DNA from 4 places in the Cedecea sp. genome. Region 4 is predicted to be linked to each of the others. Evidence: predicted binding sites of a transcription regulator. Region 4 holds the regulator's gene; each other region holds the start of a gene.
The links. The regulator CRP, encoded in region 4, controls carbon source genes, mostly activating them, when cyclic AMP is high. The targets are predictions, from matches to a motif close to ATGTGANNNNNNTCACAT.
Positions count from the first base shown of each region.

Region 1 (7,731 bases), on a different contig from region 4:
CCTATGGCAGACTGGCTGATATTGTCGAGCGCACCAGCGACAAGCCGTTTAGCAAAGCGGTCCTGAGCCTGCCGGACTTACGGGACGATCTTAGCCATCATCCGGATGACGTCATGTTGCGCTACCGTACTGCCTTTGCGCGCGGCGAGGGAGTCTGGTGGCCGATGGAAAAAACCTATAATTTCACAAGAAATATTCACGTTCAGGATGTAGAACAGTGGCTGTGGGCGAAGCTAGCTGAATAATAAAAAAGCCGGTGGCGAAGGTTCGCGACCGGCTTTTCTTCATACGCAAGAAATTATGCGTTCAGCAGCGGCTCTGCGGTTTTCTCAACCAGCGCCAGCAGGACTTTTACGTCCTCCAGAGTGACGGTCGGGTTCAGCAGGGTCAGCTTCAGGCAGGTTACGCCGTTATGCTCGGTCACGCCGACGTTCGCGCGGCCAGACTCCAGCAGCGCATCGCCAATTTTCTGGTTCAGCAGCGCGATTTCAGCGTCGCTGCGGCCAGCCAGGCTTGCCGGGCGGAAGCGGAACAGCACGCTTGCCAGCTGCGGCTGCATCACCAGCTCCAGCGAAGCGTGGTCAGCCACGTAAGCCGCCACGTTCTGCGCCATGGTCACACCGTGATCGATGATTTCGGCGTACTGTTTCTGGCCCAGCGCTTCCAGGCCCATCCACAGCTTAAGGGCGTCAAAGCGGCGGGTGGTCTGCAGCGATTTAGACACCAGGTTCGGCACACCTTGCTCTTCGTCGAACTCGGAGTTCAGGTAGGCCGCCTGGTAGCGCATCAGCTCGTAGTGACGAGCATCTTTCAGCAGGAACGCACCGCAGCTGATGGTCTGGAAGAACTGTTTGTGGAAGTCCAGAGTAACGGAATCCACCAGCTCCAGGCCGTTCAGGTAATCGCGATACTTCTCCGACAGCAGCAGTGCGCCGCCCCAGGCTGCATCAACGTGTACCCAAATCTGGTGCTCAGCGGCCAGCTTCGCGATGTCGCGCAGCGGGTCGATAGCGCCAGCGTCGGTGGTACCGGCGGTTGCGACGATAGCCATGATCTGCTCGCCGTTCGCTTTCGCCTGCGCGATTTTCGCCGCCAGGTCGTTAACGTCCATGCGGGCGAACTCGTCGGTTTTCACCAGCGTGACTGACTGGTAGCCCATGCCCATCAGCGCCATGTTTTTCTGCACGGAGAAGTGGGCATTTTCAGAGCACAGGACTCTGATTTTACGGATGTCGCCGGTCAGGCCATCCTGCTGGACGGAGTGACCCTGGCGCGCAAAGTAAGCGTCACGCGCCAGCATCAGGCCCATCAGGTTGCTCTGGGTACCGCCGCTGGTGAACACGCCCGCATCGCCAGCCGGGTAGCCTACCTGTGCGCGCAACCATTCGATCAGCTTCATCTCGATGATGGTCGCTGACGGGCTTTGATCCCAGGAGTCCATGCTCTGGTTGGTGGCGTTGATCAGCACTTCCGCGGCCTGGCTAACCACCAGGCTTGGGCAGTGAAGATGCGCCACGCACTGCGGGTGATGCACCAGCAGGCTGTCTTTTAAGAAGTACTCAATCGCACGTTCAATCGCGACCTGGTTGCCCAAGCCCTGAGGATTGAAGTCGAGCTGAATACGTTCTTTCAGCTCGGCGACGGTTTTGCCCTGGTACATCTGGGGCTGCTGCAGCCATTCCACTACGGCCTGGCTGGTCTGGGCGATCGCCTGCTGGTACTCCTCAATGCTCTGCGCAGAGGAGGCCAGAATCGGGTGAGATCGGGACATATTTATTACTCCAGTCAGACAGCTTTTGCGCCAGCGGCTAACAAGGCTTTTTCAAATTTGCTCAGGAAAATTTCCAGCTCGTCGTCGCTGATAAGCAGGGATGGCAGCAGGCGCAGCACGCAGCCGTTACGGCCACCGCGCTCCAGAATCAGGCCCGCTTCGAAGCATTTTTTCTGGATCAGAGCAGACAGCGCGCCGTCAGCGGGATAGCAACCCATATGATCCTGTGCTTCTTCTGGCTTGACGATCTCAATGCCGAGCATCAGGCCCAGGCCGCGAACGTGTCCAATAGCCGGGTAGCGTTTCTGCAGCGCGATCAGTTTGCCTTTCAGCCATTCGCCCTGCGCGGCAACTTTGTCAGCGACGTTGTTGTTTTTCAGGTACTTGAGGGTGGTCAGGCCGGTTGCCATCGCCAGCTGGTTGCCGCGGAAGGTGCCGGTGTGGTGACCGGGTTCCCAGGCATCGATCTCTTTTCTCAGGCCCAGCACGGCCAGCGGCAGACCGCCGCCAACGGCTTTGGACATCACGATGATGTCTGGCTCAATGCTGGCGTGTTCGTAGGCGAACAGCTTGCCGGTACGGGCAAAACCAGCCTGAACTTCATCGATGATCAGCACGATACCGTGCTCTTTGGTCACTTTACGGATGCGCTGCAGCCACTCGGCAGGCGCCGGGTTCACGCCGCCTTCGCCCTGTACGGCTTCGAGGATCACGGCCGCAGGTTTGCGCACGCCGCTTTCAACGTCGTTGATCAGGTTGTCGAAGTAGTAGGTCAGCGCCTTCACGCCCGCGTCACCGCCAATGCCCAGCGGGCAGCGGTACTCGTGCGGGTATGGCATGAACTGAACTTCCGGCATCAGGCCGTTGATGGCCGCTTTCGGAGAAAGGTTGCCGGTTACGGACAGCGCGCCGTGGGTCATCCCGTGGTAGCCGCCGGAGAAGCTAATAACGCCGCTGCGGCCGGTGTGTTTCTTGGCCAGCTTGATAGCGGCTTCTACCGCGTCCGCGCCGGATGGGCCGCAGAACTGCAGGCAATATTCTTTACCCTGGCTCGGCAGTAAAGAGAGCAGGTATTCTGAGAACTCGTCTTTTAACGGGGTAGTCAGATCCAAAGTATGTAACGGCAAGCCGCTGGTAATGACGTTTTGGATGCTTTGCAGGATGTCAGGATGGTTGTGACCAAGCGCCAACGTGCCCGCACCGGCCAGACAGTCAAGGTAACGGTTACCTTCAACGTCGATGATCCAGGCGCCCTGGGCTTTGGCTATAGCGAACGGTAATTTGCGCGGGTAACTTCTGACATTCGATTCGAATTCAGCCTGTCGTGCCAAATAGGTTTCGTTGGTAGCGTTTGCAGATTGTGCATCTAAAGTATCAATACGGACTTTATCCGTCATCATATCTCTCCTACAACCGTCGGCATGCGCGCAGCGGCTGAATTAAGTAAACAATACTCGTCATGCTTCAAGTTGAAACTCGAATTATCCAGAGTATAAATGTCGTTTAGGGTGCATAAAACGCCGCCAATATATGGCTTTTTACCCCCCCGCTCAACGATTAATTTTTTCCGTTTTTTTTAATTTTAAATCAATGGGTTGGAGATGCTTTTGACCGGTATCCAGACATCCGATCTCTTAACTATTGGCAATGGCAGGAAAAAAAGCCCCCTTAAAGGCCTAATTTGGCGTATCGAAACGGTCTGGACAGACCAGATTTTGGCGATTGGAAATAATTAAAAACAAAAAATTACCCCGGGACATTCATTGGCAACTGGGGTTTCACTTTTTGTGCACGCTAAGACGGGAAGCCGGATTCAAGAACGGGGCCTCGCTTGATCCAGCTCAGTCTCTACCCCTTAAAATCGCTGGGCGCGGGGGAGTCGTCGCTGTATATTTTTATACACAACGATCATAAGGACTCCTACCGTGAACCGATTGACTCGCCGCCTGACATTAGGCGCATTGTTAGTACTTTCCCCGCTCGCCGCGTTGGCGAACCGCACCATCACCGACCAGCTTGGCCGCCAAGTCACTATCCCCGATGAGGTTGACCGCGTGGTAGTGCTTCAGCACCAAACGCTCAATCTGCTGGTGCAGATGAACGCGACCGACAAGGTAGTCGGCATTCTTGCTAACTGGAAGCAGCAGCTTGGCAGCGGCTATGCCCGGCTTGCTCCAGAGCTTGAGCACAAAGCCCAGCTGGGTGATTTAACCAGTGTGAACACCGAAAAGCTGGTGGCGCTGCACCCTCAGGCGGTGTTTGTGACCAACTATGCGCCAAAAGAGATGATCGACAGCATCAGCAAGCTTGGCATCCCGGTTATCGCAATTTCGCTGCGCCACGATGCGACGGGCGAGCAGGACAAGCTGAACCCTTCTATGAATGATGAAGAGCAGGCCTACAATCTCGGCCTGAAAGAGGGCATCGAGCTGATTGGCGAAGTGGTTAATAAGGAGAAGCAGGCGAAGGCGCTTATCGACGCCACCTTTGCCGAGCGCAGGCTGGTCAGCGACCGCCTGAAAGACATTCCGGAGAGCCAGCGGGTACGAGCCTATATGGCTAACCCCGATCTGACGACCTACGGTTCCGGGAAATATACCGGCCTGATGATGGCTCACGCGGGCGCTCTAAACGTGGCGGCATCAACCGTGAAAGGCTTTAAGCAGGTGTCGATGGAGCAGGTGATCGCCTGGGATCCGCAGGCGATCTTTGTACAGGATCGTTATCCGAAAGTGGTCGATGAGGTAGTCAGCAAACCCGAGTGGCAAACGATCGATGCGGTGAAAAACCATCAGGTCTGGCTGATGCCGGAATACGCCAAAGCCTGGGGCTACCCGATGCCGGAAGCGATGGCCATCGGTGAACTGTGGATGGCGAAAAAACTCTATCCGGCCAAATTCAAAGATATTGATATGAAGAAAGTGGCCGACAGCTGGTATCAGCGTTTTTACCGTACGCATTATGAAGGTGTGGAGTAATGCCTTTGCAGGTGCTGGCAGCGGGCAGTTTGAGGCGAGTCTGGCCGCCGCTTATGGCGGAGTTCGGGCGGCAAACCGGTATCTTAACGGCGACGCAGTTTGCGCCTGCGGGCATGCTGCGAGCGCGTATCGAAGCCGGTGAAAACTGCGCTCTGTTTGCTTCGGCGAACATGGCGCACCCTCAGACGCTGTTGGCACAGGGCAAAGCGCTGGCGGTTCAGAGGTTTGCCGGAAATGCGCTTTGCCTGACGGCGGCGGCATACTGCGTTGATGAGCACAGCACCTGGTTAACGTTGTTGGCTAATCCGGCGCTGCGTATTGGCACATCTACGCCGGGGAGCGATCCCTCAGGAGATTACACCTGGCAGTTTTTTGCGAAAGTAGAGGCTGAAACTGGCGTCGAATTGCAGTCGCGAGCCAGGTCTTTAGTGGGTGGGCCGGAGACGCAGACGGTGCCTGCCGGTAAGCTTGCTGCTGAATGGTTGATTGGTAGCGGGCAGGCCGACCTTGTTATTGGCTATCGAAGCTACGCGGAAGCGCTAAAGTCTTACCGGGAACTGCGGGTGTTTGAGATCCCGTCGCTTTACAATATCCAGGCAGATTATGGACTGGCGTTGTGCGATGCACGAGCGGAGCCGTTGCGGGCTTTTCTGACTTCGAATACCGCACGGCAAATATTGCTGGAATATGGCTTTGTTGTGTGAAGCCTGAAAATAAAAAAACCGCCAACGAGGGCGGTTTTTCTTCCTGACAGACTGTTAAGGCATCATGGTTGGCCATTCCGGTGGCATTCGGGCGATGATATCAACCAGCCCCGTTTTAAACGAAGCCCAAATAACAGGGAAGTCCCCGAGCGTCAGACCAAGCAGCCCCATGGCAAACCAGCAAGAGGCAGCAATCCCCAGGCCGCTACTCACAATGGCTAATGCGCGGTAGTCCGATCGGCGAAACTGAATATTTAAACTGCTTGCCAAAAACATCAAAATCGCGCTGAGCAGCGGCCAGCGCATCAAAATAACGCCGGTAGTGATTGTTGCCATGAACCTTGTTCCTCAAAAGCTGCAATTTATTTTTCTGTTGCACTGGTAATGTGAAGTTTATCACCTTTGTGCGTTAAATCGCCAGCTTCGTGGTGGTTTTTTGCCCGCTTTGCTGCGTCGGCGAGCGGCATTTTTATGCAGAATGGGGTGGAAGAGGTGTGAACGTTTTGTTTATCTGAGGTTTACCACAATTTCGTTTAAATAATCATTCCCTGCTGCTTTAGCCCCAGAAAAACTCATATTAGTGCGGCAGGTGAAATCTTAAGCTAAACGGCTTCCCTATTAATCTTATCTCATTGTTGCGCAAATTAATTTCCGCAGAGTTAACGGCTGAAGGCTATTGCTAAAGCCAGATTTATGATGCAACGTAATCGACGGTCATCAGGTTGTTCCGGTAAGGCATAAAACAGGCGCATAAAAGCAGGGTCATGTGAGCATCATGGTGAGACGAGTTTATCTAAAGGTGTTGCGTACCTCAGGTTTTGTCCTGATGGTTTGCCTGCCGATAATGCTGGCGATCTATTTTGCCCACGTGCGCGCAACCAGCGACACCCAACAGCATCTGCACTCTTTCGGCAAATTGGTGATGGAAAAAACGGAAATTGTTATCACCCATGTTAATGAGGCCCGCAGCGAGGCAGAACGTTTTTCAGGGGAAATATGCAGCCCTAAACATATGGCAAATATGCTGGATATCGTGCGTGGTAAACTATTTGTCGAAGATTTAATTTACATCCGAGGCGATAAGATGCTGTGCTCTACCAGCTATAAGCCTTTAAAATCGCTGCCTGCTCCGCTGCCTTCTTATACCCGCAAACCTGACGTCGCCATTTATTATTATCTGGATACGCCGTTTTATGCCGGGCATAAAATGACCTATATGCAGCGCGGGAATTATATGGCTGTGATTAACCCGCTTAGCTGGTCAGAAGTCTTGTCCGAAGATGACTCGCTGATTTACGGGGTGTACGACACGGTGACCCGCAGCTTTTTCTCTTTGAGTCCGGGGGCTGACAGCGATCTGTTGCATCGTTTTATTCTGCGCAAAGAAAAAACGTTTACTCAGGATGACCGCTTTTACACTATCGACCAGTCGGCTAAAAGACCGATTGCGGTGATTGTCTCAACGTCCGAAACTCTGTTTAACCGCCAGTGGTATCACCAGCTTACGCTGACGCTTCCGCTAGGTGTTATTTGCAGCCTGTTGATTTTAATGATGTGGTCTCGTACCCGTCAGCAGTTAAATTCACCGCGCCGCATGCTATTAAGGGCTCTGGCCAGAAAGCAGCTACAATTGCACTATCAGCCCATTATTGATATTCAAAACGGCTATTGCGTGGGGGCAGAAGCACTACTGCGGTGGGTTAATTTTAACGGTCAAACCATCAGCCCAGGAACGTTTATTCCGCTGGCAGAATCCGAAGGCCTGATTCATAAAATATCGGACTATGTTGTTGATGCCGTATTTAAAGATTTTGGCGAGTTTCTTGCCGACCATCCGGGACTTTATATTTCAATTAATCTTTCGGCATCCGACTTTCACTCCTCGCGCTTAATAACCGTACTTTCCGAGCGAATTAAAACCTATAATATTCGGCCTGGGCAGATAAAAATCGAGGTCACCGAGCGCGGGTTTATAGATGTTGAAAAAACCAGACCGGTTATTCAGGAATTCCGCAACGCGGGCTTTAAGGTTGCAATAGATGACTTCGGCACTGGTTATTCTAATCTGCATAACCTGCAGTATCTTAACGTCGATATTCTAAAAATCGACAAAAGCTTCATTGATTCCGTCGTCAGCGAACGCGCCAGTCATTTACTGGTTGAGCACATTATTGATATTGCCCACAGCCTAAATTTGACGACCATCGCCGAGGGGGTAGAAACCGAGGTGCAGGTTGCCTGGCTGGTGGAGCACGGCGTGGAGTACTGTCAGGGCTGG
Region 1 covers NZ_DASYBS010000093.1:67,451-75,181, forward strand. Annotated here, with positions in the region: gene VGM55_RS14700 (aromatic alcohol reductase) at 1-245, shown strand, start outside; gene VGM55_RS14705 (pyridoxal phosphate-dependent decarboxylase family protein) at 299-1,771, opposite strand; gene VGM55_RS14710 (diaminobutyrate--2-oxoglutarate transaminase) at 1,786-3,171, opposite strand; gene VGM55_RS14715 (ABC transporter substrate-binding protein) at 3,697-4,749, shown strand; gene modA (molybdate ABC transporter substrate-binding protein) at 4,749-5,453, shown strand; gene VGM55_RS14725 (YjcB family protein) at 5,508-5,789, opposite strand; gene VGM55_RS14730 (EAL domain-containing protein) at 6,229-7,731, shown strand, end outside.
Region 1: VGM55_RS14725 (YjcB family protein) is a predicted target of CRP. The motif match lies at 5,838-5,855, and genes of this name have one in related genera.

Region 2 (7,731 bases), on a different contig from region 4:
GTCGGGCATATTCTTGAAGAACGCAGCGTGATCGGTTCTCAGGAAGCCATCGAAGCGCTGAGCAAGCTTACGCGCAGCCGCGCCAGACGCGTTGATGCTGAGGGTCAACTAAAGGATATCGACAACCACGATCTCGAACCCGGCGATGTTGTTGAGGTGCGTGCCGGAGACCATATCCCCGCCGACGGCCTGGTGCTGGAGGGCAAAGCAAGTCTGGATACGGCACCGATCACCGGCGAGTCGGTACCGCAGGAAGTTGAGCCCGGCGCCGAAGTTTTTGGTGGGGCGATAAACCTTGATGGCCTGCTGCGCATCCGGGTCACGCGCACCGGAGAAACGTCGACGCTGGGGCGCGTGATCGCCCTGATGCAAAGCGCCGAACAGGCAAGCCCGCCGATAACCCGACTGCTTGAGCGCCACGCCGCCCGCTATTTGCTGCTGGTGCTGATGATTGCCGCCAGTACCTGGTTCCTGACGCAGGATGCTCAGGCAATGCTGGCGGTATTGGTGGCCGCCTGCCCGTGTGCGCTGGTGCTCTCAGCGCCTGCTTCATCTATTGCCGGGCTGACGGTGGCCGCCCGTCACGGCATTTTAATTCGCGGCGCGGCTTTTCTTGAGGAGCTGGCGGAGATCAACGCCGTGGTGGTCGACAAGACCGGTACCCTGACGCACGGTAAGCTGCACCTGCAGGCTCTGGTACCCTTTGGCGATACCGATCCTGCCTCGTTGAAAACACTGGCGGCCAGCCTGGGCGCAACCAGCAATCACCCGGTCAGCCGTGCGCTGAGCGAGATCGTGTCACGCGAGGCCTGGTTCCCGCTTGATAACGTGCGGGAACATCAGGGGTTAGGCGTTTCTGCTTCTACCCCACAGGGCGAAGCCGTACTCGGCAGGCGCGAGCTGTTGGCCACAACGCTTGCTGACTTACCGGAGGCTCCGGAGCATGACGGCCCGATTGTCGGGCTGGCGCTGGAGGGGCATTTTCTTGGCTGGCTGCTGCTGGCCGATAGCCTGCGCGGTGAGGCCGCAACGGCAATGGCCGAGCTGCGTGAGCTTGGGTTGAGTCGTCAGCTTTTACTGACCGGCGATCGCCAGTCAGTTGCCGACCGGATTGCGCATCAGGTGGGTATTGTCGACGTGGTGGCTGGCGCGCTCCCGGCGGATAAGCTTGAGCAGGTGAAGCGGCAAATCGACGGCGGCTACCGGCCTATGGTTATCGGCGACGGCATTAATGATTCTCTGGCCTTGAAGGCTGGCGTGGTCGGCGTGGCGATGGGGGCGGGAGGCTCTGATATTGCGATGTCGTCGGCGGATATTGTATTGATTGGCAGCGATCTTCGTCGACTGGGCACCTGCGTGCGCTTAAGCCGCCGCTGCCGCCGTACTTTGCAGGTCAACGTCTTTATCGGACTGGGCTGGACGCTGGCGATTGTCGCGATGGCGGCTTTCGGCTGGCTGGGCGCGTCTGGCGCCGTCGTCGCCGCGCTGCTGCATAATCTCAGCACGCTGCTGGTGCTCGGCAACGCGGGAAGGTTATTGCGGTTTGAAGAGAAGCTGAGCGAGCAGGCATAAAAAAACCGCCTTCATGATGAAGGCGGTTTGCTTTTGGGGCGGTAACTTAGAACGCGTAGTTGAAGTTCGCGCCGTACAGCCAGGCTTTACCTTCAGATTTGAAGGTATATGGACCTTCTTCGATGGTCACTTTCTGGCCGTGCATGTAGGAAACACCTACGTCCACAGAAGCGTCTTTGTTAAACGCATAAGTGGTCCCGGCGCTCAGCCACAGGCGGTCCTGATCCGGAATGGAGATAGAACGCTTGTCGGCCGGAACCGGGCTGTCATCAAAGGCGATACCGGTACGGAACGTCCAGTTGTCGTCCATGTAGTAGGTGGTACCCAGCGCGATGCGGTAAGCATCTTTGAAGCCTTCATCTTTATAGAACAGCGTCTGGCCGTTGCTGCCGGTCGCTTTCAGCTCCTGGAACTGGCTCCAGCTGGTGTAGGTCAGGCTATAGTGAACGGCCCATTTCGGCGCAACTTTGTTATAACCGGACAGTTCCCACATTTCTGGCAGATGCAGGCTCAGAGAGCCCGGGACAGTCTGACCATTGGTGCCCGAAGGCAGACCAAAGTTAGACAACAGTGGATTATAGGCCGCCGGCAGGCTGCTCTTATAGTCGCCGTCGAAGTCGACTTTCACTTCTGAACGGTAGGTAAAGCCATAGCGGTTGTCTTTATCAATTTCGTAAAGAATACCGGCGTTCCAGCCGAAGCCCCATTTATCACCCTTCAGGTGAGCAATCTGGGTATTAGCAGGAATGCTGCCGATAGCCTGGCGTTGAGCCGGAGTCAGCGGAGCTGCTGGATTACCAGCAATCAGCTGCGGCAGGTCACCCGCATAGCGTTCAATTTTCGCCTTAGCGTAAACAGCATCAAAGCCCAGACCGAAGCTCCAGTTGCTGTTCAGGCGGTAGGCGCCGCTCAGGTTCAGGTTCAGAGTCGTCAGGTCGGTCGTGCCGCCCATTGAGCCTGCGGTATAGCTGTCATTATATTCGGTGGCCAGGCCGTAGTTAGAGGTGACAGAGGCACCCCAGCCAAACTGATCGTTAATCGGCGCAACAAAGTGCAGGTTTGGAACCCATGCGGTTGGCGCGATGTTTTTCGCATCGGTGCTTTTACCGGTTTTTGACGTACCAGAGATATCAACATCCGGGTCAACGAAGATAGCACCCGCGGAGAAAGAGGGGCGGTCAAACATCATGATGGTGGCGGGGTTGCGGCTTGCTGAACCCGCGTTATCCGCTACTGCACCTTCCCCCGAATACGCTCGGCCAAGGCCAGAGGAAGAGAACTCGTTTAATTGAAAGCCGGCGGCATACGCCTGGGAAGAGACTATTGCCACTGCAACCGCGAGGGCTGACTTTGCAAACAGGTTTTTCTGGCTCATGACCAAAACCTCATTGATTTATTTTTATGCAAACAATGTTACATACCGTAACAGGAGCGCGAATAGTAGGGACTGATCGGGTACAGAGAAATCAGACCAGTGGCGAGAGTATAGGTCTGACCAGCAAGGATGTTGCAAGTTTGTTTCTAAAGTTTTTCTTGTTTGATCTTAAAAACGGGATCTGGCTGGCAAAATCCGGGGGAACTTCCTGCCAATTGGGGGATGTTATTTGTTTTAGATCATTTTTAAGTGTGATTTCCGTCACTTGTCGGTTTTGTGAGGATTATCAACTGGAGCAGAAACAACCGTGGGCGTAAAATATCCACAATTATTTGAATCTTTCTCCCTTTTAAGCCGCATTACAGAGGAAAGCGTGATGAATAAAAATACCGCCGATGAAACCCCGGTTTGCTGCTGCATTGATGTCGGTTCCATTATCGACAACACGGACTGCATTGCCTCCTACAGCCGCGTATTTGCTGATAAAGCCCAGGCTGATGACGTTCTGGCAGCCTTAACGGCCAAAGCCCGTGAAGTGGAATCTGAACCTTGCCAGATAACGCCGCGCTACACCGAAGTGGCCGGCGGCGTGCAGCTGGATATCGACTTTGTGTTCAGCTGCCAGGCTGAAACCATGATCTTCCAGCTCGGCCTGCGTTAACGCTCCTGCCTCAACACCCTGCTTTGCGCGGGGTGTTTCATTTCGTTATGTAATAATTCGTGTCGCTTCTCCCATTTTTCTCGCCCGCCGGTTGGCTGGATGTGAATTTTTAGTTAAGACTGTGATCAGGTCAGACCACTTTTTGTCTGTATTCACTTTTTTTAGCAGGGGAGCGTTATGAGTCAGGCACTGCCGTTGATTACCCGCCAGGGCGATCGTATTGCCATTGTCAGTGGTTTACGTACGCCGTTTGCCCGCCAGGCCACGGCTTTCCATGGTATTCCCGCCGTCGATCTCGGCAATATGGTGGTGAGCGAGCTGATGGCGCGCAGCGAAGTGCCGCCCGAAGCTATCGAACAGCTGGTTTTCGGCCAGGTTGTACAGATGCCAGAAGCCCCAAACATTGCCCGTGAAATCGTGCTTGGCACCGGCATGAGCGTGCATACCGACGCGTATAGCGTGAGCCGTGCCTGCGCCACCAGTTTCCAGGCCGTTGCGAACGTGGCCGAAAGCCTGATGGCCGGGACTATCCGAGCCGGTATTGCCGGGGGCGCAGATTCCTCTTCCGTGCTGCCTATTGGCGTAAGCAAAAAGCTGGGCCGCACGCTGGTGGATGTGAATAAAGCGCGCACGCTCGGGCAGCGCCTGAAACTGTTTTCCAAATTACGTCCTCGCGATTTATTACCGGTTCCCCCTGCGGTGGCGGAATACTCAACCGGCCTGCGCATGGGCGATACCGCCGAACAAATGGCAAAAACTCACGGTATTACCCGCGAGCAGCAGGATGCGCTGGCCCACCGTTCCCACGAACGTGCCGCGCAGGCCTGGCAGGAAGGTAAGCTTGCAGATGAGGTAATGACGGCATTTATCCCGCCTTATCGTCAGCCGTTTGCCGAAGATAACAACGTGCGTAAAGGTTCCAGCCTTGCAGATTATGCAAAGCTGCGCCCGGCTTTTGACCGCAAGCACGGCACCGTTACCGCCGCGAACAGTACGCCGCTGACGGACGGCGCGGCGGCCGTTATCCTGATGACGGAATCCCGCGCGAAAGAGCTTGGCCTCAAGCCGCTCGGCTACCTGCGCAGCTACGCGTTTACCGCCATTGATGTCTGGCAGGATATGCTGCTTGGCCCGGCATGGGCTACGCCGCTGGCGCTTGAGCGCGCCGGGATCACCCTGAATGATTTGACGCTGTTTGATATGCACGAAGCTTTTGCCGCGCAGACGTTAGCCAATTTGAAAATGCTTTCCAGCGAAAACTTCGCCCGCAACGTGCTGGGCCGGGCTCACGCCACCGGTGAAGTGGATGACGCTAAATTTAACGTGCTGGGCGGGTCGATTGCCTACGGACACCCGTTTGCGGCCACTGGCGCAAGGATGATTACCCAAACGCTGCACGAGCTGCGTCGCCGTGGCGGCGGTTTTGGCCTTGTTACGGCGTGTGCCGCCGGCGGCCTTGGTGCGGCAATGGTTCTGGAGGTGGAGTAATGGAGCAGAAAGGCGCATTCGATTTACACATTCGGCTGGATAACGTTGCGGTTGTCACCATCGACGTGCCTGGCGAGAAGATGAATACCCTGAAGGCCGAGTTTGGCGCTCAGGTACACGGCATTATTAAAAAGCTGCGCGACAACCCGAGCGTGCAGGGGCTGGTGTTTATCTCCGGCAAACCTGACAACTTTATTGCCGGGGCCGATATCAACATGATTGCTGGCTGTAAAACGGCCGGGGAAGCGCAGGAGCTGGCGCGGCAGGGGCAGCAGATCATGGCGGAAATCGCCGCGCTGCCGATGCCGGTTGTGGCCGCTATCCACGGTGCGTGTCTGGGCGGCGGGCTGGAAATGGCGCTTGCCTGCCATGCCCGAGTTTGTACCGATTCACCTAAAACCCAGCTTGGGCTGCCGGAGGTGCAGCTTGGCCTGCTGCCGGGGTCGGGCGGTACGCAGCGTCTCCCTCGCCTGATTGGCGTCAGCAACGCGCTGGACATGATTTTGACCGGCAAGCAGCTGCGCCCGCGCCAGGCGTTGAAGTTAGGGTTGGTGGATGACGTAGTGCCGGAATCCATTCTGCTGGATGCCGCCGTTGCGCTGGCGCTTAAAGGGCGCAAACCTTCACGTGAACTGCCGGTAAAAGAACGCGTGCTTGCCGGACCGCTGGGACGCTCCCTGTTGTTCCGCCTGGTCAGCAAGAAGACTGAGGCAAAAACCCAGGGTAACTACCCGGCAACTCGCCGCATCATCGACGTTATTCGTACCGGGCTTGAGCAGGGGAGCAAAAGCGGCTATGAGGCGGAAGCTAAAGCGTTTGGCGAACTGGCGATGTCCGCAGAATCTGCCGCGCTGCGCGGCCTGTTCTTTGCCAGCACTGAGTTAAAGAAAGAGTACGGCGGGGATGCAAAGCCCGGCAAACTCAACGCGGTGGGTATCCTCGGCGGCGGGCTGATGGGCGGCGGGATTGCCTATGTGACGGCCACCAAAGGCAAGCTGCCGGTGCGCATTAAAGACATTAATAACGAAGGGATTAACCACGCGCTGAACTACAGCTGGGATCTGCTGGACAAAAAAGTTCGCCGCCGCCATATGAAGCCGGCCGAACGGCAGCGCGAGCTGGCCCGCATCTCAGGGGGAACCGATTATCACGGGTTCAGCCAGCGCGATATCGTGGTGGAAGCCGTGTTTGAAGATTTGGCCCTGAAGCAGAAAATGGTGGCCGAAGTGGAGCAGCACGCCGCGCCGCATACTGTTTTTGCCTCAAACACCTCGTCGCTGCCGATTGCTGACATAGCCGCTCAAGCTGCGCGCCCGCAGCAGGTTATCGGCCTGCACTTTTTCAGTCCGGTCGACAAGATGCCGCTGGTTGAGGTGATCCCTCACGCAGGCACCAGTGCGGAAACCATTTCCACCACCGTACAGCTGGCGAAAAAACAGGGCAAAACGCCGATCGTTGTCGGCGACAGCGCTGGTTTTTACGTCAACCGTATTCTTGCACCTTACATTAACGAAGCGCTGCGCTGCCTGACGGAAGGTGAGCCTATCGAACGTATCGACGAAGCGCTGGTTAAGTTTGGTTTCCCGGTAGGGCCCGTGCAGCTGTTGGACGAAGTTGGGATAGACGTCGGCACTAAAATTATTCCGATTTTGCAGCAGGCCTTCGGCGATCGCTTCGCCGCGCCGGAAAGCGTCGATGCAATCTTGAAGGACGATCGCAAAGGAAGAAAAAATGGTCGCGGTTTCTATCTTTATCCGGCGAAAGGGCGTAAAAGCAAGAAACAGCCGGATACAGCGATTTACAAGCTGTTAGGCGTGACGCCAAACGGGCGTCAGACCCCGGAGCAAATCGCCGAACGCTGCGTGATGATGATGCTCAACGAAGCCGCGCGTTGCCTCGATGAGGGTGTGGTGAGAAGCGCACGGGATGGTGATATTGGCGGCGTGTTCGGCATCGGTTTTCCGCCGTTCCTGGGCGGGCCGTTCAGGTATATGGACAGCCTGAGTGCCGCGGACGTTGTGGCAAAATTACAGCGTTTAGCGGGTCAGTACGGGGAACGTTTCAAGCCCTGCGAAAGGCTGATTATTATGGCTGAACAACAGCTTAGTTTCTGGCCGGCGTTGAAGCCGCGGCCGGTTACTGAGCATGACGAAGCGCTGAGCTAAAACCGGGAAATGTACGCTGCAAGGTCATTTTGTAAACAGATATTGACTATACTTGCAGCATTGAGGTAAAAGACAGCGTTTCATTCGATGTACGGATAAGGCACAATGCCCGGCTGCCGTGAACCCCACTTTTTCAGCGTGCGGGTTCAGGCGTTCCTGGTTAACAAAAGCGGTGCAATATGCAAGTTTTTATCATGCGTCACGGCGACGCAGCACTCGATGCTGCCAGCGACTCGGTTCGTCCCCTGACCCAATGTGGGTGTGATGAGTCCCGTCTGATGGCGACCTGGTTAACAGGTCAGGTGACAAGTATCGAACGTGTTCTGGTGAGCCCTTACCTGCGAGCTGAACAGACCCTGGACGTGGTGCGGGAAGCGCTGAACCTCCCGGAAAAAGAAGACATCCTGCCTGAGCTACGGCCCTGCGGTGATGTGGGCCTGGTGGGAGATTACCTGCTGGCGCTGGCAAAC
Region 2 covers NZ_DASYBS010000032.1:24,314-32,044, forward strand. Annotated here, with positions in the region: gene VGM55_RS05515 (cation-translocating P-type ATPase) at 1-1,572, shown strand, start outside; gene fadL (long-chain fatty acid transporter FadL) at 1,619-2,947, opposite strand; gene VGM55_RS05525 (YfcZ/YiiS family protein) at 3,324-3,608, shown strand; gene fadI (acetyl-CoA C-acyltransferase FadI) at 3,786-5,096, shown strand; gene fadJ (fatty acid oxidation complex subunit alpha FadJ) at 5,096-7,261, shown strand; gene sixA (phosphohistidine phosphatase SixA) at 7,441-7,731, shown strand, end outside.
Region 2: VGM55_RS05525 (YfcZ/YiiS family protein) is a predicted target of CRP. The motif match lies at 3,197-3,214, and genes of this name have one in related genera.

Region 3 (7,731 bases), on a different contig from region 4:
TAAGCACGACCGCGAGCAGTACCAGCTGTTCTGCGACAGCTTCCCGTTTGAAACCACGCCGGATCAGGCCCAGGCTATCAACGCCGTGCTGAGCGATATGTGTCGCCCGCTGGCGATGGACAGGCTGGTGTGCGGCGACGTTGGCTTCGGCAAAACCGAAGTGGCGATGCGCGCCGCGTTCCTGGCGGTGGAGAACAACAAGCAGGTCGCGGTCCTGGTGCCGACCACCCTGCTGGCTCAGCAGCACTACGACAACTTCCGCGACCGCTTCGCCAACTGGCCGGTGCGCATTGAAATGCTCTCCCGCTTCCGCAGCGCCAAAGAGCAGACGCAGATTCTGGAGCAGGCAAGCGAAGGGAAAATCGACATTCTTATCGGCACCCACAAACTGCTGCAGGCCGACGTGAAATGGCGCGACCTGGGGCTGCTGATTGTCGACGAAGAGCACCGCTTCGGCGTGCGTCACAAAGAGCGCATTAAAGCGATGCGTGCCGACGTGGATATTCTTACGCTGACCGCAACGCCGATTCCGCGCACCCTGAATATGGCGATGAGCGGCATGCGCGATCTGTCGATTATCGCCACGCCACCGGCCCGCCGCCTGGCGGTGAAAACCTTCGTGCGTGAATATGACAGCCTGGTGGTCCGCGAGGCTATCCTGCGTGAAGTGCTGCGCGGCGGCCAGGTTTACTACCTCTACAACGACGTTGAAAACATTCAGAAAGCCGCCGATAAGCTGGCCGAGCTGGTGCCGGAAGCGCGGGTTGCCATCGGCCACGGCCAGATGCGCGAGCGCGAGCTGGAACGGGTGATGAACGACTTCCACCACCAACGTTTTAACGTGCTGGTGTGTACCACCATCATCGAAACCGGGATCGACATTCCGACCGCCAACACTATCATCATCGAGCGGGCCGATCACTTTGGCCTCGCGCAGCTTCACCAGCTGCGTGGGCGCGTCGGGCGTTCGCACCACCAGGCCTATGCCTGGCTGCTGACGCCGCATCCAAAAGCCATGACCACCGACGCGCAAAAACGCCTGGAGGCCATTGCCTCGCTGGAAGATTTAGGCGCCGGGTTCGCGTTAGCCACCCACGACCTGGAAATTCGCGGCGCGGGCGAGCTGCTGGGCGAAGATCAGAGCGGTCAGATGGAAACCATCGGCTTCTCGCTGTATATGGAGCTGCTGGAAAACGCCGTCGATGCCCTGAAAGAAGGCCGCGAGCCGTCGCTGGAAGATCTCACCAACAGCCAGACCGAAGTGGAGCTGCGTATGCCTGCCCTGCTGCCGGACGACTTTATTCCTGACGTCAATACCCGCCTGTCGTTCTACAAGCGTATTGCCAGCGCGAAGGGCGAACACGAGCTGGACGAGCTGAAAGTGGAGCTGATCGACCGCTTTGGCATTCTGCCGGATGCGGCTCGCAACCTGCTGGATATCGCCGCGCTGCGCCAGCAGGCTCAGAAGCTGGGCGTGCGTAAGATTGAGGGCAATGAAAAAGGGGGTACTATCGAGTTCGCGGAGAAGAACCACGTGGATCCGGTCTGGCTGATTGGTCTGCTGCAGAAGCAGCCGCAGCATTATCGCCTTGACGGCCCTACCCGGCTGAAGTTCTTCCAGGAGCTTGGCGACAGGAAAGCGCGCATGGAGTGGGTGCGTAACTTTATGAATAGCCTGGCGGAGAATGCCGCCGCCTGACACCTCTGCGCCTTACCGTCCGGTAAGGCGCAACTTTCTGTGACATTTACACATTCTTTGCAATCCACCAGGACTTCCCGACACGCGGCTAACCGATAATTGGCGTTTATCTGTCTCATAAAATTAGCCATTTTAACCGCAGGGTTTAAGCTATGTTTGCATCGCGTACTTTGTCTTTCCGCCGCTGGTTTGCCGTCGCAGCCTTACTGGGCGCAGCGGTGATAGCGCTTCCCGCCAGCGCTAACGATTACCCGCTTCCCGCCGCCAACAGCCGCCTGATCGGCAAAAACCTGTTCCATCAGGTCGAAAATGACGGCGGCTCGCTGGAGGCCATTGCTAAAAAGTATAACGTCGGTTTCCTGGCATTATTACAGGCCAACCCCGGCGTCGATCCTTACGTTCCCCGCGCCGGTAGCGTATTGACCATCCCCCGCCAGATGCTGCTGCCGGACGTGCCGCGCGAAGGCATCGTCATTAACCTTGCCGAACTGCGCCTGTACTACTTCCCGGCAGGGAAAAATACCGTCACCGTGTACCCGATTGGCATTGGCCAGCTGGGCGGCGATACCCTGACGCCGACGATGGTGACAAAAATTTCTGATAAGCGAGCGAACCCGACGTGGACGCCGACGGCCAATATTCGTGCGCGCTACCTGGCGCAGGGCGTAAAACTTCCGGCCGTGGTACCCGCAGGGCCAGATAACCCAATGGGCCACCACGCGATTCGCCTCGCGGCGTTCGGTGGCGTTTACCTGCTGCACGGCACTAACGCCGACTTCGGCATTGGCATGCGCGTCAGCTCCGGCTGTATCCGCCTGCGCGACGGCGATATCAAAGCGCTGTTTAATACGGTGCCGGTTGGCACTTCGGTACGTATCATCAACACGCCAATCAAAGCCTCCGTTGAGCCGGACGGCTCGCGCCTGGTTGAAGTTCACCAGCCGCTGTCCAAAGCAATTGATGACGATCCGAAAGTCCTGCCGATTGTGCTGAACGAGCAGATGAAACAGTTCCGTGACGCACCAAAAACGGATGCCCAGGTGATGGAGCAGGCCATGGAGCACCGTTCCGGGATGCCGATTAACGTCAATGCTCATACGGCTGAGCAGCCGATAAATGAAATGTAAGTTTTGGTGTTAAGCATAAAAAAAGGCCCTGTCGAAAGACAAGACCGAAGCCCAATGTGTATGTGTTATTAAGGATATGGACGACATTTCCGATGAAGATCTTGCAGATAAATTCAACGGCGATGGTAGTATATGTTTCTGACAACAACATGGTAAACACAAGCAAGATTGTTGGTTAACCCCATCGCCCCATGAATGTGAACCTGATTTACGAATCATTAATTTTGGCTGTCAAGAAAATTTGCGGTTTGATTACGAGGCGCGTATGCTTACTCCATCAAAGGAAAACGCAACCATTCCTAACCACTTCAAACTGGGTGATAACCATGTCTCCACAGGAAAGAAAGAAACGCAATCAACGTTTGTACCAGAAAGATGTTGAAGCGATCCGTAATGGCCGTAAAAAAGGCACTGTCATGGTAAGCGCTCCACGCGGTATGAAGCAATGCCAAAACCCTGTGGTTGCATCGTTCTTTAACTGATAAGTTGTTGTCTTACAGAACAAGATTATATTAAGCCCATCTAATAGATGGGCTTTTTTACATCTGTACATTTTTAGAGAGCTTTCTTATGACAAGGCAACATATCATTCCGCCAGCAATTCAACTGATGAAATTGAACGAAAGTCTGATCAGAAACGCCCACCGCCTACCATCGCCAGTCATAACTGTAGGAGGACAAGCGGTAGTCTACTGGTACGGCTACTACCTTGAAGCATACCAAGTAAGGCCCGGCCTTGAGAGTATTACCTCTGTTGATGTGGACTATGTAACGCATCGTGAAACTGTAGAAGTTATCGCTGAATTGTTTAACGTCAAGCCGCATGTGCAGGAGGTGTTTAATCCTCCATCTATTGCAGTGCTAGATTTGATCGATTTAGATACCGGGAAAGTAAAAGAAGATGAAGAAGGCTTATTTCTCGATCCTCGTTCTGATGAAACAAATATAATAGATATTATCGACCGGCCAACCGGGTTTGAGGTGCAAGATTTGAGGGGAGAAGGTCTTGTACTCAATACAGAGCGCTTTTATATAGCTACTGATGCTGAAGAGATATCCAGTGAAAAGGTACTTGTACTGAATCCTGTTGCTTGTATTCGTTCTCGCCTGGCAAACGCAACGGTGCCGATGGGAAAAGACAAACTGATTGAGGCGGAACGAATAAAAGCCCTAGCGGTGCCGGTATTCAACTTTTTGCTCGAAAAGTTCAGAGAACTTGAGTTCAGGGAAAGCCGTAATTATTTTGACTACTACTGTAGAGTTATCTGGCAACGCCAGTACCGACGCTACCAAGTTGAGTACAATATTCCTTTGTATGCCATACTGGAACAGTTTCTAATTCAACTGAAAAGCTTCCCGCATAGCTATAACTATCCTGGGGCATTTGTTGAGATAGAATTACCCCGCTGTATTGAACACATGGCAAGCGAATACAAACGTATTTGTAATATAGCAAAAAAAAGCTGACCCTTTTCGTTATCTGAAAACACTACGGATAATAAATGTATTATTCCTTCATCCAGAGGAAGCACATACCATCAAAACTTACCGGAAATACCGTCCGCGCCATAAAATGTCGATAACCACGTTCTATGGACGTGGTTTTAGTTTACAACAAAAAAAGGCCCTGTCTTGCGACAGGGCCTTTTGCTTGCAGTGGCATATAACGAATAAGGTCAAACGTATTGAGGGTTAACGTCTGGCTTATTTATAGATGACGGCAGTACCGTGCAGGGTGTTCGGACCGTTAACGGAGGTAATACGGAACGATTTAGCGCCCATTGCATCGGCCTTCGCGGCCAACTGTTCTTCCAGGGAAGAGAGGTTGCTGCCCGCATCGGCGCTGATAGTGCCGACTTTCTGCTGCCCGGCAGGCGTAGCGGAAACTTCAACAGCCGCAAAGCTTGCAAATGAGAGTGAGCTAATAACGGCGGCAGCGAACAGAGTTGTTAAGGTTTTCATGTTTTGTGTCCTGTGCAGGTGATTTTGGGGTCGTTAAACTTAATTAGTTAACGATCGATAACAAAATCATAAACGTGATCTACATCACGCGTCAACATATTTTTATAACGACCGTTAAGTAATTAAAAAAAGCGCTATTTTTCATCGTGATAAGAAATAATTATTTTTCATAACATGGCGCTGGCTACCGTCGCCGATTATTTTTATAATGAGTGTTCACTAATTAGACAGAGGTTAAACGGCAGGTATGGCAACCGAGACAGTAAGTTGCAGTAAAAAAAGCCGTGGCCGTCCAAAGGTGTTTGACAGGGAAGCAGCACTCGACAAGGCCATGACACTTTTCTGGCAGCATGGCTATGAAGCAACATCCATGGCGCATCTTGTAGAAGCCACCGGGGCGAAGGCACCTACGCTCTATGCGGAGTTCAGCAACAAAGAAGGGTTGTTCCGTGCGGTGCTGGATCGCTATATCGCGCGTTTTGCGGCAAAGCACGAAGCCTGCCTGTTCTGTGAAGAGCAGACCATGGAGGCTGCGCTGGAGAACTATCTCTCGGCAGTCGCAAAATGCTTTACCGATAAGAGCACACCGTCGGGATGCTTTATCATCTGTACTTCATCCGTGCTGGCGGCGTCGTCGGAAGACATCGCCGCAACGATAAAAGCCCGACATGCGGTTCAGGAGCAAACGCTGGTGCGCTTCCTTGAAATACGCCAGCAAAAGGGTGAGATCCCGGCAGAGCGCAATATTCGCTGCCTGGCGAAATACCTGTGCTGCATCATTCAGGGGATGTCGGTCAGCGCCCGTGAGAACGCCAGCTATGAAGAGTTAATGCAGATTGTGAAAACGACGGTGATGTTGATGCCGCAGTTGAAGAAGATCTGATTATGGGGCGGCCTGTGGCCGCCTTATCTATACTCTAAATAATTCGAGTTGCAGGACAAAAAGACTTTCAGGTCTTTTTGAACAGCGTTTACGCTGGCCCCGGAGGGGCGAGGCTTGCCGAGTAACGCGGCAAAGCCGAGAATCCTCAGGAGCATAGCTAACTATGTGACTGAGGTGACAAATCGGTCTGGAACAGATTTGAACGCTGCTCACAGCGGCCCTTTAGGGTGAGGCTCAGGGATGAGCCGAATAACGGGTGCAGGCAACGCACCTGCAGCTTGAAGTATGACGAGTATATTAGCGAACGCGCCCTTTCGCCCAGTAGGCCATAAAGTTAATCGCCTCGTGCTCCACGCCGCGCTCGCCGATCAAATGGCGGCGTAGCAGCTTAACCACCGTCGACTCCGCCGCCACCCAGCCGTAAAACTCGTTACTGCCGGTAGTCGCCTTGTCCCATAGTAGCTCGTCTTCCGCCTCTTCCTGGACGACTTCATGATGGCCGCTTTCCGGCACCCTCGCCTGCATTTTTACTGCCTGAATCAGGCATTCACCGTGCGTCGCGGAGACGGTTTTGCGCGGCAGCCAGTTGATCTCAGCGAAGCCATAGGCGCTTAAGTCCACGCAGTCGCCCTCTTCCGGGACTTCAAAGAAAGCCTGCACCTTCGGAGGATGTGCCTGATGCGCGAGCATTTCCAGAATGCCGCGCGCGGCAGGCAGCGCGGTTTCATCGGCAACAATCAGCGCGTTACGCAGCCCGGCAGGCGGCGTCCACTCATAGCCACCGCTGTCTTCCGGATAAGCGGCGTTAGGCGCCACGATCTGAATCGCATCGCCGGGCACCGAATTGATCGCCCATGCAGAAGCCGGGCCTTCGGTGCCGTGGCTGACAAACTCCACCGTCACTTCCTGGCGGGCAGGATCGACATGGCGCAGCGTATAGGTGCGAATAATCGGGCGCTTCGCTTTCGGCATCCCCAGGGAAATTTGATACCACTGCCCTTCAGCGGGCAGCGACGGCGGCGTCCCGTCTTCGGACGGGAACAGCATTTTAATGCGCTGATCCGGTGAGTCACATTTCATCTGTGCTACCTCCGGCCCGCTAAACACCAGGCTCAATAGCGAAGGCGACACGGCCGTTTTCCGCGCCAGTTGAACGTTGAACAGACGGTAGCCCTGAACTCCAGCCATAACTTTTCCTTACGCTTAAATTGCAGAATGACGTGAACGGTGACGGCTGCGCCAGATAACGCCAGACACCACGGTAAATAACACGGCGGCTAAAAAGGCCACCATAATCAGCGCTGCCTCGGCCCCGGTTTTTGACACCAGCGGCACCAGCATCGCACAAAGCCCGTAGCCGAGCGTGTGGCTGGTAGCCACCCAGCCCGCCCCGGCTCCGTCGGCGAGTTTGTCGTTCAGCAGAAGCTGATACGCAGGCGTCGCCAGCGCGGCCCCGAACGACAGCACCGCACAGCCGAGGTAAAACAACCACAGCTGGAGAGAAATCATCATGGCCAGGCCACAAACCATCAGCGCTCCGGCGCTTAACAGCAGCGCCATCGGCGACAGGCGCTGCGGGCGGAGAACGCCAAACTGCGCGGAGAGCGAGGCCACCGCCGCCAGGCTAAGCAGCCACGCGACCTGGTGACTAATGGCCGCAGTATCCGTTGCAAACTGGCGGGCGAGCGCCGGAGAAAGCCCCAGCTGCATCAGGCTTACCGACGCGGACAGCAGTAAAGCGCAAAGCAAGTACGGCAGGCAGTCAGGGCGAAGGCGAGCGCTTTTGCGCTCGGCGGCAGGCTGCGGCGGCGTGCCCGGTAAACGCAACAGCATCACCAGGGCGAGCAATGGCGCGACCATCAACAGCCCCAGCGGGGCCAGTGGATGAATCGCCAGCATCCCGGCGGCGCAAAGCGGCCCGAACAGGCGGCCGCTGCTTAACCCGGAGCTTATCGTCGCCAGCGCGGCCATGCGTTTGCCTTCCCCCGCTCGCTGCAGCGCCCAGACCTGGCAGGCCGGGACCATTGCCGACACGGTCAGGCCGTAGATAATCCTCGCCA
Region 3 covers NZ_DASYBS010000180.1:33,519-41,249, reverse strand. Annotated here, with positions in the region: gene mfd (transcription-repair coupling factor) at 1-1,699, shown strand, start outside; gene ldtC (L,D-transpeptidase LdtC) at 1,852-2,826, shown strand; gene VGM55_RS26795 (hypothetical protein) at 3,397-4,293, shown strand; gene bhsA (multiple stress resistance protein BhsA) at 4,531-4,788, opposite strand; gene VGM55_RS26785 (TetR/AcrR family transcriptional regulator) at 5,036-5,671, shown strand; gene VGM55_RS26780 (siderophore-interacting protein) at 5,969-6,859, opposite strand; gene VGM55_RS26775 (MFS transporter) at 6,875-7,731, opposite strand, start outside.
Region 3: bhsA (multiple stress resistance protein BhsA) is a predicted target of CRP. The motif match lies at 4,861-4,878, and genes of this name have one in related genera.

Region 4 (7,731 bases):
CGAGAAATACAAAGGGCGCGCGCGCGAGTTTCTCTATGCGGGCGCGGCAGAAGGCGTGATGGTGTTGAACGCCGGGCCGGACGTTATGCGTTTCGCGCCTTCGCTTATCGTTGATGACGCGGATATCGTGGAAGGAATGCAGCGCTTCGCCAAAGCGGTTGCCCACGTGGTGGCGGGTTAAAACTAACCCGAGCGCCGCAGGCGGCGGCTCAGCCAGATCCCATGATGAGGCCGCTGGCGCCAGGCTACCGAGGAGATGGTATGCATGGTGTTCAGGTGGCCAATAATCCGCTGTAAATGCTGCTCCATGGTGCTTAACGGCCCCGTGGGCAGCGTGTCTGAATCCAGAATATTGGCGTCGTTCGACCCGCCAGGCCCGTCGTACTCCAGCCTTTGCTGGCAGCGCTGTAAGCCAATTTCACAAGACTGCAGATACTTTTGTGCCAGGTCCGGCGTGAGCATGTTGTGCTCACGTGCCAGAGTGGTCATGGCGTTGATGTGCTCGACGATGAACTGGCTGTGGGTCACCCAGAGCTTCATGTCTGCCAGATAATGAGAGTTAAACCCAGGCTCTTGCATCGCTTGGTTGAGCGAGTTAAACAGCGCATTATGTGCCTGGTTGACCCGCATGCGTTGCCAGGCCAGCGGCGTGGGTTCCGGATCGTTGCTCAGTATCAGGCGAATGGCGTCCTGATCGGCCTCGAGCGCGTCGTGGGCGTTCTGACGCAGTAGGCCAGTTTGCCACTGTGGCCAAAGCCAGATCATGCCGCCAAAGGCTATCAGGCAGCCGAGCAGCGTGTCGATAAGCCGCGGAATGATGTAGCTTTCGGCGCTTAGGGTAATGAGCTGCAGGGTATATACCGCCGTAACGGTAAAGCCGATGGTGGCCCAGCCGTAGCTTTTGCGAATGAACAGATAGCTCACCAGGGTAATCATCAGCATCGCCAGTAGGGTGTAGCTGTCCGGAACGTGGAAGTGCAGGGTAATACCGGCGATACACAGCCCAGCCATGGTGCCTGCCGCCCTGTGCACAATACGTACCCGCGTTGCGCCATAGCCGTTTTGAGTCACGAACATCACCGTCATCAGGATCCAGTACGGTTTAGGCAGATGTAAGAAAGACCCAAGCAGGCTGGCAATCGTCAGCATTACGCCCAGGCGTGCGGAGCTGCGCAGCGCCGATGATTTGAAAGAAAGGTAGTTTTTCAGCGCCGGGAAGAAAGGCAGTCGGCGTTCCCTGTCTTCCATTAAATCCCTCACGTACAGCGGACGCTGGGTTTTCAGCACCCGGGCTATGCGGCTGAAATGGTAGTGACAAAATTGACCAACCGGATTATCCGGGTTCTGACGGGCGATCTTTTCCAGGGCGTCGATCTGTTTGTCCATGGTAAAGCGCGTCGGGTAGCGGTGATAGAGAATATCGTCTGCCAGCACCCGCAGGCGCGCGGCGATGGTTTGGGCATTCCAGCGGATCACGGCTTCCGCATGACTTTGCTCGACCAGCTTCTGAACCTCTTCTGGCTGATGCAGGCTCACCGAAATGTGTTCCTGCAAATCCAGTGCGACCTGGAAAGCGCGCAGCAGGCGCTTGTAGCCGTTTTGCTGGTTAGCCGACAGCATATGCAGCTGCTGGTAGCAGATGGTTATCAGGTCGACGGCTTTTTGCTGGCGGGCAAGTAAGGGAGGCAGCGCTTTTTCCGGATCGGTGTGCTGGGTCAGCAGGCTGTATTTTGCCTCACAGTAGTCCGCAAGCTGACGGTACAGCAGGCTTAGCGACTCTCTGAGCGGCTGTTCACGCCATAGTCTGAACCAGAACCAGTTGAACGCGCCGTACCAGATGGTGCCGGAGATATAGAGCACCATCGGTTTCCAGATAGGCATGTTACCAGCCATGCTGAGCGTGAAGATTGCGGCAATCAGCGACGCGGGCAGCAGGCGAGCATGCAGTGAGCTTATTTCCGCCGTGACGCCGAGCAGCAGGGCCATAACGATTAATATCGCAGGCAGCGGGACGTGGGTATAAAGCAGCAGAAGCTGCATGATTAGGCTGCTGACGGCGAACAGGCCGCCGCCAATGATCAAACGTTTGAAGAAGCGTTTATGCGGCGTGTCCAGCCCGGCAATGTTGCAGCAGGCAGGCACTAACGAGAAAAGCAGGCCATTTTGCAGGCTGTCGAGGACCAGGCCGATAGCCACGGGTAGACACAGCACCAGCGTTTGCCGCAGCGCGTAGTTAACTTCCGGGTGATAAATTAATCTCTTCCACATAGCCTGAATTGTAGAGACAAAAAAGGCGTGTTACCGAAGCGACACGCCTTTATGGGGCTAATTAACGCGTGCCGTAAACGACAATCGTTTTACCGTGTGCGGAAATGAGATTCTGGTCTTCCAGCATTTTCAGAATACGGCCAACGGTTTCGCGGGAGCAGCCCACGATCTGACCGATTTCCTGGCGGGTGATTTTAATCTGCATCCCGTCCGGGTGGGTCATGGCGTCCGGCTGTTTAGCCAGGTTCAGCAGCGTCTGTGCGATGCGGCCGGTCACGTCCAGGAAGGCGAGGTTGCCGACTTTCTCGGAGGTAACCTGCAGGCGGCGTGCCATCTGGGAAGACAGACGCATCAGGATGTCCGGGTTGACCTGAATCAGCTGACGGAATTTTTTATAGGAAATTTCAGCTACTTCACAGGCTGTCTTGGCACGAACCCAGGCGCTACGCTCCTGACCTTCTTCGAACAAGCCTAATTCACCAATGAAATCACCCTGATTCAGATAAGAAAGGATCATCTCCTTGCCTTCTTCATCTTTAATCAGAACAGCTACGGAGCCTTTGACGATGTAATACAGCGTCTCCGCCTTTTCACCCTGGTGAATCAGCGTGCTCTTCGACGGATACTTATGAATGTGGCAATGAGACAAGAACCATTCGAGAGTCGGGTCTGTTTGCGGTTTGCCAAGCACCATGCGCGGTTATCCTCTGTTATAAACTGGCTACCAAAGACAAGACTCGGAACCTCTTGTCTGGCGTTGCAATCGTGAAATTTTCCCATACCCTGGGAACTGGCGGGCAGGTCAATCCTGCGGCCTGTAATTAGTCGTTTCCTCTGCTTGCGGCATAAACGTCTCTGTATCGCAGCAGCATCCGAATTGTTTTAGCATAGCTTTTGGTAAGTGTCTTGTCTTGTCTCGTTTCAGCATGACTTGGATCGCCTTACGTTGCCAGTTTTGACGTAGACGCGTAATCTGAAAGAATATTTTCTCAACAGGAGTAGGCAAAATGCAGGCACGTGTTAAATGGGTGGAAGGCATGACCTTCCTCGGGGAGTCCGCTTCTGGCCACCAGATCTTGATGGACGGTAATTCTGGTGATAAAGCGCCAAGCCCAATGGAAATGCTGCTGATGGCGGCGGGCGGCTGTAGCGCCATTGACGTGGTGTCGATTTTGCAAAAAGGTCGCCACGACGTGATGGATTGTGAAGTCAAGCTGACCTCTGAGCGCCGTGAAGAAGCGCCGCGCCTGTTCACCCATATTAATCTGCACTTTGTGGTTACCGGAAAAGAGCTGAAGGATAGCGCCGTATCGCGCGCGGTCGATCTTTCTGCTGAAAAGTATTGTTCGGTAGCGCTGATGCTTGGGAAAGCGGCAAACATTACCCACAGCTATGAAGTGATCGAAGCATAAAGATCAAAAAGGCGGCATTCACGCCGCCTCTGCCGAATCAGGCAATCTTCCTGCCTTCCGCCAGTCGCTGCACCAGCGGCCCCATAATCAGCTCCATCGCCAGCCCCATTTTCCCGCCAGGCACCACCAGAGTGTTGATGTGGGAGATAAACGATCCTTGCAGCATCGCCAGCAGATAAGGGAAGTCGATATCGTCCAGCCCGCGGAAATGGATAACCACGAAGCTTTCGTCCAGCGACGGAATGGCACGTGCGGCAAACGGGTTAGAGGTATCCACCGTCGGGACGCGCTGGAAGTTAATATGGGTGCGTGAGAACTGCGGCGTAATGAAGTTGATGTAATCGTCCATCGAACGCACGACGGAGTCCATCACCGCTTCCCGCGAATGGCCGCGCTCGCCGGTGTCGCGAACCAGCTTCTGAATCCATTCCAGGTTAACAATAGGCACCACGCCAACCAGCAAATCCACGCAGTCTGCTACGTTATGTTGCGGGGTGACAACGCCGCCGTGCAGGCCTTCATAAAACAGCACGTCGGTTGGTTCCGGCAGCGGCTGCCACGGCGTAAAGGTACCCGGCACCTGGTTCCACGGCACGGCTTCATCGTAGGTATGCAGATATTTACGTGATTGACCTTTGCCGCTCTGGCCGTATTCGATAAAGGTTTGTTCCAGTAAACCGAAGTCGTTGGCTTCTGGCCCAAAATAGCTGATGTGGCGGCCCGCATCACGCGCCTTGCGGATGGCCATATCCATTTCCGGGCGGGTATAGCGGTGGAAGCTGTCGCCTTCAACCTCGGCGGCACGCAGATTGAGCTGCTGGAAAATCTTGCGGAAGGCAAGGCTGGTGGTGGTGGTTCCGGCGCCGCTGGAACCTGTTACCGCAATAACCGGGTGTTTGGCTGACATAAGGTGACAACTCCATGAGGGATCGGAAAAAGGTCTGGTTTCTGGTTGTTATACTTTTCAGCCAGTATAGATCACCCCGCCGGTTAGCGGTCAGCCACGAAACTGCCCGCGCGGCATAATATTTACCGTTTCATGGAGTTCAGACCAAACCAGCACGGCTTCGCCGCTTTGCAACTGGCGCTTCACGTCGGCGACTTTTTGCGTCAGCGAGCGCTCCTGCTCACCATAATCGGTGCCTTCGCGTAATACAAAAGATTCAATCAAACTGTCGAGGGTTTCAGGGGCGAGATCTTGCCAGGGAATGATCATTTCAGTGGTCCAGGAAGCGGGTTAGCCAGTCAGGAATGCGCTGCTCAAGCCACATCTGTGGGCGCAGCGGCGTGCCGCCAACGAAGCCAACGTGACCGCCATAGGTGGTGAGCTGATAGTGGATATTCGGCGGCAGCGTTTCGCGGTCCGGGATCACGTGGTGGTCCATAAACGGATCGTCTTTGGCGTGAATAATCAGCGTTGGCGAGGCAATGTCCGGCAAGAGCGGCATGGCGCTGCACTGGCGATAGTAGTCCAGTGCGTCGGCAAAGCCGTGAATTTTTGAGGTGATCAGGTCGTCGAACTCGCGAATACGGCGCAGGCTTTTAAGTTTACGCAGGTCGATAGGCAGTGAACCCGGGTAGCTCTTCAGCTTGCGGGCGGCATTTTTTTTCAGCAGGTTCAGCAGGTAGTGCTGATAAACGCGCGAAAAGCCTTGTTCCATGTGATAGCAACATTGCTCGAGCATCAACGGTGCGGAGACGATAACTCCCGCTTTCAGCGTGCAGGCCGCGCCCTGTTTTGCCATCAGGCAGGCGAGCATATTTCCGCCCAGCGAGAAACCAACCGCGGCGGTTGGGACCTCGCCGTAGCGCTGATTCAACCATTCGAGGAAGAAGGTGCCGTCTTCGGTTTCGCCGGAGTGGTAAATGCGCTCTTTACGGTTTGGCACACCGCTACAGCCGCGAAAATGCATTACCACGCCTAGCCAGCCGCGTTTTTTGGCCGCTTCTATCATGCCGTGGGCGTAAGGGCTGTGGAGGCTGCCTTCCAGGCCGTGAAACACCACCAGACGCGGTTTATGCATCGCGGTTTGCGGATCTTCGCTCCACGCAAGATCGACAAAATCCCCGTCCGGCATATCCAGGCGCTGCCAGTGGGGTTTGAAATTGATTCGGCGGCGAATCAAACGTGGGATCATGGTTTGCAGATGCGGATTACTGAGTCCGCGCATCGGGCGGAAATCGTCACCTTCATCATGATGAATATTCAATTCTAAAGGACTTGTACTGGCCATATCACACTGTTAGTTTCGTTTAGTTCGCTAATTATTCTTCGGGTGTGGAGCACCCAATTCATGGACTTAGACTCAACGCTTTTTCTGTCGATGCTGGGCTTTCTCTGGGTCGCCGCGATTACACCTGGCCCTAATAATACGCTACTTACCGCGTCCGGGGCGAATTACGGTTTCTTCCGCAGCCTGCCGTTGATGATTGGCATCATGCTCGGGATGCAGTGCATTCTGGTGCTGGTGGCCTTCGGCGTCGGGAGCCTAATCCTGCTTTACCCGGATCTGCACCTTATCCTGAAGATTGCCGGTAGCGTTTATCTTTTGTGGCTGGCCTGGAAAATTGGTACCGCGAAATACGAGCGGCTGGAAACGGATGCCGCCCCGCCTTCACCGGTGCCGTTCTGGCAGGGTGGCCTGCTGCAGGTGATAAACCCTAAAGCCTGGCTGATGGCGCTGGGTGCCGTTGCCAGTTTTAGCTTAGAGAAGGATTATCTGAATTCCGTGGCGATGATTAGCGTAGGCATTGCGCTGGTGAACATCGTGGCCGGCGTAATCTGGATAGCCTTTGGCAGCCTGATTGGCCTGTTCCTGCGCAGCCGCCGCTCCTGGGCCATTTTCAACGTTAGCATGGGCGTGTTAACCGCGGCCTGCGTGCTGCTTATCTGGCGTTGAGGGCAAACCCTCTCCTCGCGAGGAGAGGGAAAACTTAGCGTTTAGTCGCTCTGCAGCATCTGCTCAAGCTGTTCCTGAGCGTCCAGCCATTCCATCTCACACTCTTCCAGCGCCGACTTCACTTTTACCTGCGTTTGCAGACACTCGTTCATCTCGGCTTTACGGCTTTGCTCGTAGATAGCGCTGTCTGCCAGTTTCTCTTCTACCCCTGCAAGCTGAGCGTTCAGCTTTTCCATCTGCTTTTCAAGCTGGGTGATTTGCTTACGTAGCGGCTGGGTTTGCGTGCGAAGCTCGGCCTCACGGCGCTTCTGGTCCTTACGGGCCTGCGCGCTGTTGGCGTTATCCTTCGCGGCATCTGCAGGCTGGTTTTCCTGCTTTTGCAGGTCGCTCAGCCACTGCTGGTAATCTTCAAGGTCACCGTCGAAAGCTTCCACTTTGCCGTCGTGCACCAGATAGAGAGCGTCCGTGGTGGAGCGCAGCAGGTGGCGGTCGTGCGAGACCACAACCAGCGCCCCTTCGAAGTCAATTAACGCTTCAGTCAGCGCCTGGCGCATGTCGAGGTCAAGGTGGTTTGTCGGTTCATCGAGCAGCAGCAGGTTAGGGCGCTGCCAGACAACCAGCGCCAGTACCAGCCTCGCTTTTTCACCGCCGGAAAACCGTGCCGTTTGCTCCGTGACTTTATCGCCCTGGAAACCAAAGCCGCCCAGGTAGTCGCGCAGCTGCTGTTCCAGCTCGCGGGGAGCAATCCTTGCCAGGTGCTGGAGCGGCGATTCGTCGGCACGCAGGTATTCCAGCTGATGCTGGGCGAAGTAGCCGAGCTTGATGCCTTTGGCGAGGCCAATGTCGCCCTGCAGAGGCTCTAGTTCACCGGCCAGCAGTTTGATTAAGGTGGATTTACCCGCGCCGTTGCGCCCCAAAAGGCCAATACGTGAGCCGGGAACCAGATTCAGCTTGATGGAGTTCAGGATCACGCGCTCGCCGTAGCCGGCGCTGACTTTTTCCATCCGCAGCAGCGGGTTGGGCAGGTTTTCTGGCGCCCGGAAGCTGAAGTGGAATGGGTTATCGACGTGCGCCGGGGCAATCAGCTCCATGCGTTCCAGCATCTTCACGCGGCTTTGCGCCTGCTTGGCTTTAGAGGCTTTTGCCTTGAA
Region 4 covers NZ_DASYBS010000153.1:11,325-19,055, reverse strand. Annotated here, with positions in the region: gene argD (bifunctional acetylornithine/succinyldiaminopimelate transaminase) at 1-181, shown strand, start outside; gene VGM55_RS24365 (YccS/YhfK family putative transporter) at 184-2,268, opposite strand; gene crp (cAMP-activated global transcriptional regulator CRP) at 2,330-2,962, opposite strand; gene VGM55_RS24355 (OsmC family protein) at 3,276-3,680, shown strand; gene VGM55_RS24350 (phosphoribulokinase) at 3,718-4,587, opposite strand; gene VGM55_RS24345 (YheU family protein) at 4,678-4,896, opposite strand; gene VGM55_RS24340 (hydrolase) at 4,898-5,914, opposite strand; gene VGM55_RS24335 (LysE family translocator) at 5,975-6,580, shown strand; gene VGM55_RS24330 (ABC transporter ATP-binding protein) at 6,622-7,731, opposite strand, start outside.